2 regions of the Pseudactinotalea sp. Z1748 genome follow, and region 1 is predicted to be linked to the other one. Evidence: predicted binding sites of a transcription regulator. Region 1 holds the regulator's gene; the other holds the start of a gene.
What was found. The regulator HrcA, encoded in region 1, represses chaperone genes, less so after heat shock. The targets are predictions, from matches to a motif close to TTNGCACTCGNNNNNNNCGAGTGCNAA.

Region 1 (4,417 bases):
AGAGCCGGTCACTGGGGACCTGCGGTGACGAAGTCGACCAGTTCCTCCACCCGGCCCAGCAGTGCCGGCTCCAGGTCCTGGTAGGACCGCACCCGGCCCAGGATGCGCTTCCAGCCGCGCGCAATATCGGCCTGAGTCTGGGCCGGCCAACCCAGTGCGGTCAGGGTGCCGACCTTGATATCGACGCCCCGTGGCACCGAGGGCCACTGGGCCAGCCCCAGCCGGGCGGGTTTGACCGCCTGCCACACGTCCACATACGGGTGCCCCAGCACCAGCAGGTTCTGCGCGCCGCATGCGCGCGTCGCCTCGGCCGCTATCCGGGACTCCTTCGATCCCGGCACCAGATGGTCCACCAGCACCCCCAGGCGCCGGTGCGGACCGGGCGCGAAGTCGGCTGCGGCGCGGGCAAGGTGATCCACGCCGTCGAGCATCTCCACGACGACTCCCTCCAGGCGCAGGTCCTCGCCCCAGACCTTCTCGATCAACTCAGCGTCGTGGCGTCCCTCCACCCAGATCCGGGAAGCCCGGGCCACCCGGGCCCGGGCGCCGGTCACGGCGCGTGAACCCGAGGCGGTGCGGGCCCGGGTATTCCGAGCACCGGCCGGTGGGAGGACCAGGTGCACCGGCTTACCGTCGACCCAGAACCCGGGCCCGAGCCGGAACGCCCGCTCCTTCTCGTGTCGGTCGGCCAGCACCACCACGACCATCCCGCCGGACTTCTCCACCCGCACCACCGCACCGGTGAAGCCTGTCTCGGCGTCCTCCACCACCAGGCCCACCTGGGCCGGGACCTTGGGTACCGGTGCGGTGACCGGGTGGGGGTCGGCGGAGAGCACGTCGGTGCCGTAACGATCGAATCCTGGATACTGCGAAGGGCTCACCCGGGTGAGGCTACGCACATCGCTGGGGTATTCGGCGCAGCGACGCGTAGAATTGGCACTCGAAACCGGTGAGTGCTGATCCGCACTGCTGCCGGTGGCGGTCGATCACGGCACCAAGGGCCCTCGAAGGCGCCGGTGCCGACCATGAGGCGCATGATGAGGGACCACGCGGAGAGGAGGCCCGGGATGAGTTCGGAACGTCAATTGGAGGTACTGCGCGCGATCGTGCAGGACTACGTGCGATCCCGTGAGCCGGTCGGGTCCCGCAACCTCGTGGAACGGCACAACCTCGGCGTGTCACCGGCGACGATCCGCAACGACATGGCGGCGCTGGAGGACGGTGGCTACATCGCCCAGCCGCACACCTCGGCCGGCCGGATCCCCACCGACAAGGGTTACCGGTTCTTCGTGGATCAGATCGCCGCGCTCAAGCCACTATCGGTGGCTGAGCGCCGAGCCATCGCCGGTTTCCTCGAGGGCGCGGTGGACCTCGACGACGTGCTGGAGCGAAGCGTGCGCCTTCTCGCCCAGTTCACTCAGCAGGTAGCCGTGGTGCAATACCCCTCGCTGCGCCGGTCGGCGCTGCGCCACGTCGAACTGATCCCGGTCTCGTCCACCCGGTTGATGGTGGTCATCATCACCGACACCGGGCGCGTGGAACAGCGCATGGTGGCGATGCCCGAGGCAATCGATGCGGCGGTGCTCGGGGAACTGCGGGCCCGGATCAACGCCCTGGGCGCCGGCCGGGAACTGCCCGGCCTGCGTAGCGCCCTGACCGATCTGGAGAACGTCTTCGACCCCGGGCAGCGGGCCATGGTCACCGAGGTGGTCGGCGCGGTGCTGGAAACCGTCGGGGAGGACGTCGAGGAACGGATCGTGATGGCGGGGACGGCGAACCTGGCCCGGTCCGACACCGACTTCACCCGCACCATCTCACCGGTTCTGGAGGCACTGGAGGAGCAGGTGGTGCTGTTGCGGTTGCTCTCGGAGATGGCCGAGGACGCCTCCGGTGCCTCGCCGGCGGTACGGATCGGTCACGAGACCTCCTCCGAGCACCTGTCCGAGACCTCCGTGGTTGCGGGGGGTTACGGTGGGACCGGGAGCCAGGCGATCGCCCAGGTGGGGGTCCTGGGCCCGACGCGCATGGATTACCCCACCACGATGGCCACGGTCCGCGCCGTAGCGCGTTACCTGTCCAGGATCCTGTCCGCCTGAGTCGATGAGTCAAGAAAGCGATCAGTGAGCGACTACTACGCCGTTCTCGGTGTCGAACGCGACGCCAGTACCGAGGAGATCAAGCGCGCCTACCGTAAGTTGGCGCGTCAGCACCATCCCGACGTGGCCGGAGCGGATGGTGCCGAGAAGTTCAAGGACATCGCCGCCGCCCACGACGTGCTGTCCAATCCGGACAAGCGTCGCCAGTACGACGCCGGCGGACTGGGTGGGATGAACGGTGGTGGCGGTGGGGACTTCCCGTTCTCCGACATCTTCGACTTCTTCTCCGCCGCTGCCGGTGGCGGCGGCCAGCGTGGCCCCACGCCACGGGCCCGACGCGGCCAGGACGCGTTGCTGCGGGTCACCGTCACGTTGGAGGAGGCCACCTTCGGGGTGACCAAGGACCTCGAGGTGGACACCGCCGTGGTCTGTCAGACCTGCCACGGCACCTGCTGTGCGCCCGGGACCGGTCCGCGCACCTGTGACATGTGCGGGGGCCGCGGTTCGGTGCAGCGGGTAGCCCGGTCCTTCCTCGGCAATGTGATGACCAGCCAGGCGTGCGCGGCCTGCCAGGGCTTCGGCTCCGTGATCGAGCACCCGTGCGCCGAGTGCTCCGGCGAGGGTCGCGTCCGGTCCCGCCGCACCATCAACATCAACATCCCCGCCGGGGTGGACGAGGGCACCCGGATCAAACTCACCGGTCAGGGTGAGACCGGTCCGGGCGGTGGACCTCCCGGTGACCTGTACGTGGAGATCCGGGAGAAGTCCCACCCGACGTTCACCCGCCGCGGCCACGATCTGCACTGCACGGTGGAACTGCCGATGACGGCCGCGGCGCTGGGCACGGTGCTGACCATCGAGACCCTCGACGGCGACCAGGACATCGACGTGCGTGCCGGCACCCAGCCCGAGGAGGTCCTGACCCTGCGCGGACTGGGCGTGGGTGTGCTCAGCAGTGGTGGCCGCCGCGGTGACCTGCATGTACACATCCAGGTCAGGGTGCCCACTGGGCTGGACGAGACCCAGGAGAGGCTGCTGAAGGACCTGGCCGCCGAGCGCGGTGAGGAACGCCCGCAGGCGCGGCTGGCCCCGGCCGGCTCCGGGATGTTCTCACGGCTGCGGGACCGCTTCTCCGGACGCTGACCCGAGGGCCAGACCTCGGCCGGATCGGTCGATCTCGTAGACTCCCCAGTGTCCGGTCCGCACGATGTGTGGACCCCGTCCGAGCAAGGAGACCCTGGGCGACGGCCCTGCCCATGACCGATCCCACCCTTGAACCGCAACCCGGCCATGTCCGCGAGGAGGTCACCGTACCGGCGCACGTCCCGATGGTGGCCCTGCTCGGTCAGCGTGATGAGGTGCTGCGTGCCGTGGAGGAGGGCTTCCCCGGGCTCGATGTGCACGTGCGCGGGAACCGGATCGCGCTCAGTGGCCCAAAGGGCGATGTGGACCTGGCCCAACGGCTCATCGATGAACTGACCCAGATCGCCTCCTCGGCACAACCTCTCACCGCCGACGCGGTGGAGCGGGCCATCACGATCCTGACCGCCGCGACCATGGAACGCCCCGCCGAGGTGCTGACCATGAACATCCTGTCCAGCCGCGGGCGCACCATCCGGCCCAAGACGCTGGGACAGAAGCAGTACGTAGAGGCCATCGACGCCAACACGGTGGTGTTCGGGATCGGGCCGGCCGGCACCGGAAAGACCTACTTGGCGATGGCCAAGGCCGTCCAGGCGCTGCAGGCCAAGCAGGTGAATCGCATCGTGCTGACCCGGCCCGCAGTGGAGGCGGGGGAGCGGCTGGGATTCCTGCCCGGCAGCCTGAACGACAAGATCGACCCGTACCTGCGCCCGCTCTACGACGCCCTGCACGACATGCTTGACCCCGAGTCCATCCCGCGGCTGATGGCGGCCGGCACCATCGAGGTGGCGCCGCTGGCCTACATGCGTGGCCGGACGTTGAACGATGCCTTCATCATCCTGGACGAGGCCCAGAACACCTCCGCCGAGCAGATGAAGATGTTCCTGACCCGCCTGGGATTCGGTTCCACGATCGTGGTCACCGGTGACGTCACCCAGGTGGACCTGCCCGATGGCACCCGCTCGGGACTGCACGTGGTGCAGGAGATCCTCGACGAGATCGACGACGTCGCCTTCTGCCGACTGTCCAGCAAGGACGTGGTGCGGCACCGGTTGGTGGCCGACATCATCGACGCCTACGGCCGTTATGACGAGGGCCTGCGCCGTAGCGAGTTGCACCGTCGCAGCGCCCACTCCCAGGAGGGACGACGATGAGCACCGAGGTCGCCAACGAGTCCT
Region 2 (4,417 bases), on a different contig from region 1:
GGTGTCGGACCTACGCGCCCACGGGGCCACCATCCACACCGGCACGCCCATTCATGACTATCAGCAACTGCCCCGGGCCCGGACCTACCTCTTCGATACCGCGCCCGGCGCGATCGCGCGGATCTGGGGGGACCGGCTCCCGCCCCGCACCGCCACCCGGTTGCGCCGGTACCGGCACGGCAACGCCGCCGCCAAGGTCGACTTCGTGCTCTCCGAACCGGTGCCCTGGCGCGACGCCCCGGTGGGGCAGGCCGGGACCGTGCACGTGGGCGGTTCCCGGGCGGACATGGTGCGCGCTGAGGCTCAGGTGGCCGCCGGCGCACACGCTGAGCAGCCGATGGTGCTGCTCAGCGACCCCGCCGTCGCCGACCCCGCGCGCAGCCGGGACGGACTGCGGCCGCTGTGGACCTATGCGCACGTGCCCGCCGGGTCGACGGCGGATGTCACCGAAGCGGTCACGGCGCAGATCGAACGGTTCGCTCCGGGCTTCCGGGATGTGGTCGTCGATGCCCGGTGCACCCCGGCGGCGCAGATGAGCCGGACGAACGCCAACTACGTCGGCGGGGACATCAGCAACGGTGCCCTGGATCTGCGCCGCATCCTCGGCGGCCCTCTGACCAGCCTCAACCCCTACGGTGCGGGCATCCCCGGGGTGTGCCTGTGCTCAGCCGCCACCCCACCGGCCCCCGGCGTTCACGGGATGTGCGGCCACCATGCGGCCAGGTGGGCGCTGCGAGAGCGCTTCGGGATCCTGCAGATGCCCGGTCTGGGACCGCGGTGAGCCCGCACTGCAACCAGTGCGTGCCCTTCGCCCTGTCGGTTTCATCCAAGACGATGGGAACCGCAGTTCCTAGGCTGAGCCGGGCGCGGCGATCTCGCCGTTGTCTCCCCTGATGGAAAGGATTCCGATGGCGCGCGAACTGGTGTACACCGGCTTCATGTCCCTCGACGGGGTGCTGGACTCACCGGGCGACGAGGCGGAGGGCCACCGAAGTGGCGGATGGGTCATGCAGACCGAGTTCGATCCGGAAGCGTTCGCACTCAAGGGTGAGGAACTCCAGGACACGACGGCGCTCATGTTCGGGCGGCGTAGTTACGAGGCGTTCGCTCCGTTCTGGCGCGACTCCGAGGATCACGCCGCGTACCAGGACCTGCCGAAGTACGTCGTGTCGACCACCCTCGCCGATGACGACCTGGTCGATGGCTGGGGCCCCACCAGCATCCTGCGATCCAGCGAGGACGTCGCCCGGCTGAAGCAGGGCGACGGCGGCGGCATCTTCATTCACGGCAGCGCCGAACTTGCCCGCAGGCTCTCGGACGCCGATCTCATCGACCGGTACAACCTGCTCGTGTTCCCGGTGCTGCTGGGCGCGGGCAAGAGTTTGTTCACCAGGGCAGACCGGGATAAGCGACAACTCCGCCTGCGCGAGTCCGCGAGTTACTCCAACGGCGTGACGAAGCTCATCTACGAGGTGCTGTACTGAGCCGGATCGAGCGCGATCGCACCGCCGGTGCCCGAGCGCAGTTCCTGGGCTGTCCGGCCGATGAGTCGGCGCAGCGCGCGCGCAAGGTGCGGTTCGTCGTAGTACGCCAACCTCGCCACGACGTCGGCCACGCACGCACCGCCGGTCAGCATCCCGGCGGCGGTGCGCACCCGGCCGATCTGCCTGACCGCACCGCGGGTCATGCCCGTCGCGGCGCGGAACCGGCGCTCCACCGTGCGCGGGCTCAGCGGGGGTCGATCCCCGCTGAGCACTTCGGTCACCACCGGGTCCTGCACTAGCGCACCGTGCCGGACCAGACGGTCCACGAAGAGTTCGACGTCGTCGGCCCCGGGTATCTGCCAGCCTCGCCCGTCCAGCCAGAAGGTCTTCGTGCTCACCTCGGGCAACGGGATGCTGCCGTCGACGAGGGTGGTCATGTCCGCCATCCGGAGCGAGGCACCCAACGCGAACTGCACACCGACGAAACTGGTGTCCGGAGGTACCGGTGCGGTGGCGGTACGACTCTCGGGCCCGACGACGGCCGCGCGCGGGGTCCCGTCCTCGTCCCAGAAAACCAGGCCCCACGTCTCACTGGCCACCGCCGTCATCGACGTGACCTGCTCGCTTCGACATGTCCACACCGTGGAGATCCACGGCGAGTCCGACGTCCGCGTTTCGAAGGACAGACCCATGTTTCCAGCGTACCGGCGGCGCGATCCGCGCAGAGCGAGCCCGGCCGCAGCCGTGATGAGCGTGTGACCAAAGGTGAGATACCGCACCGAAGGCCTGCGTCGTCGTCGATCCTGCTTGCACTCTCACCCCGAGAGTGCCAATAATGGCGTTAGCACTCTCGACCTGAGAGTGACAACTGTGGCCGGTAAGACGAGGTGCCGCGGGATGCGTGACGTGAACGCATGCCGGGCATCGTCCGTCGCGGGCGTCGAGCCGGCTTTCGTCCGCCAGCAGGAGGATTAAACCCGAATGGCAAAGATGATTGCTTTCGACGAGGAGGCTCGTCGCGGTATGGAGCGTGGACTGAACGTCCTCGCCGATACCGTGAAGGTCACCCTCGGCCCCAGGGGCCGCAACGTCGTTCTGGAGAAGAAGTGGGGCGCCCCCACGATCACCAACGACGGCGTGTCCATCGCCAAGGAGATCGAGCTCGACGAGCCGTACGAGAAGATCGGCGCCGAACTCGTCAAGGAGGTCGCCAAGAAGACCGATGACGTGGCCGGCGACGGCACCACCACCGCCACCGTGCTGGCCCAGGCGCTCGTGCGCGAGGGCCTGCGCAACGTGGCCGCCGGTGCCAACCCGATCGCGCTGAAGCGCGGCATCGAGAAGGCCGTGGAGGCCGTGACCGAGTCGCTGCTCAGCAACGCCACCGAGATCGAGACCAAGGAGCAGATCGCCGCCACTGCGGGGATCTCCGCCGGTGACCCGGCCATCGGTGAACTGATCGCCGAGGCCATGGACAAGGTCGGCAACGAGGGTGTCATCACCGTCGAGGAGTCCCAGGCCCTGGGCCTGGAGCTCGAGCTGACCGAAGGTATGCGCTTCGACAAGGGGTTCCTGTCCGCGTACTTCGTGACCGACCAGGAGCGCCAGGAGGCCGTCCTCGAGGACGCCTACGTGCTGCTGGTGGAGTCCAAGATCACCAACGTCAAGGACCTGCTGCCGCTGCTGGAGAAGGTCATCCAGTCCGGCAAGCCGCTGATCATCATCTCCGAGGACGTCGAGGGCGAAGCCCTGGCGACCCTGGTGGTGAACAAGATCCGTGGCACCTTCAAGTCCGTGGCCGTCAAGGCCCCCGGCTTCGGTGACCGCCGTAAGGCGATGCTGAACGACATGGCCATCCTCACCGGTGGTCAGGTCATCTCCGAGACCGTGGGTCTGTCCCTGGAGAACGCCACCCTGGACATGCTGGGCCAGGCCCGCAAGGTGGTAGTCACCAAGGACGAGACCACCATCGTCGAGGGTGCCGGCGAGGCCGACGCGATCGAGGGCCGGGTCAACCAGATCCGCGCCGAGATCGAGAACTCCGACTCCGACTACGACCGCGAGAAGCTCCAGGAGCGCCTGGCCAAGCTCGCCGGTGGTGTGGCCGTCATCCGTGCGGGTGCCGCCACGGAGGTGGAGCTCAAGGAGCGCAAGCACCGCATCGAGGACGCCGTGCGTAACGCCAAGGCTGCTGTGGAAGAGGGCATCGTCGCCGGTGGTGGCGTGGCCCTGATCCAGGCCGCCGCCCGGGCGTTCGAGGGCCTGACCCTCGAAGCGGACGAGGCGACCGGGGCGAACATCGTCAAGGTGGCCGTCGACGCGCCGCTGAAGCAGATCGCCGTGAACGCCGGCCTCGAGGGCGGCGTTGTGGTGGAGCGGGTGCGTGGGTTGGAGAACAACCACGGCCTGAACGCCGCCACCGGTGAGTACGAGGACCTGCTCGCTGCAGGCATCGCCGACCCGGTCAAGGTGACCCGCTCTGCACTGCAGAACGCCTCCTCGATCGCCGGTCTGTTCCTCACCACCGAGGCCATCGTGGCCGACAAGCCGGAGCCGCCCTCGGCCCCGGCCGGCGGTGGCGAGCCGGACATGGGCGGCATGGGCTTCTGATCGAGGAGATCAGATGCTCGGCTGACCAGCCGAAACACACACGGCCCCCGATCCCTCGCGGATCGGGGGCCGTTGTGGTCTCTGGGTGGTCGCCGGCCAGGATCGGGGCGGGAGTGGACCTGCGGACAGGGGTGCGGTGCTCTCAGGGCGTGGCTGTCAGGGTGGCCAGTTCGGCCCGCAGGTTCGCCCGGGCTGCCTCCTGCCACAACTCCCGGCCTCGCTCGGTGCGGTAGAGAGGGTCCAGTTCCAGCAGCTGGCGGACGACGGCGGTGCGCCCCTTGATGAAGTCGGCGTGCGGTACGTGGGCGTACTCCGCGCGCACG

Region 2: groL (chaperonin GroEL) is a predicted target of HrcA. The motif match lies at 2,291-2,317, and genes of this name have one in related genera.

What each region holds. Positions count from the first base shown of each region.
Region 1 covers NZ_JBMPQB010000006.1:56,913-61,329, reverse strand. Annotated here, with positions in the region: gene ACO0LU_RS13670 (hypothetical protein) at 1-1, shown strand, start outside; gene ACO0LU_RS13665 (DUF3097 domain-containing protein) at 9-881, opposite strand; gene hrcA (heat-inducible transcriptional repressor HrcA) at 1,068-2,096, shown strand; gene dnaJ (molecular chaperone DnaJ) at 2,121-3,239, shown strand; gene ACO0LU_RS13650 (PhoH family protein) at 3,353-4,393, shown strand; gene ybeY (rRNA maturation RNase YbeY) at 4,390-4,417, shown strand, end outside.
Region 2 covers NZ_JBMPQB010000001.1:373,457-377,873, forward strand. Annotated here, with positions in the region: gene ACO0LU_RS01815 (phytoene desaturase family protein) at 1-781, shown strand, start outside; gene ACO0LU_RS01820 (dihydrofolate reductase family protein) at 909-1,484, shown strand; gene ACO0LU_RS01825 (helix-turn-helix domain-containing protein) at 1,466-2,125, opposite strand; gene groL (chaperonin GroEL) at 2,466-4,094, shown strand; gene ACO0LU_RS01835 (DUF4031 domain-containing protein) at 4,237-4,417, opposite strand, start outside.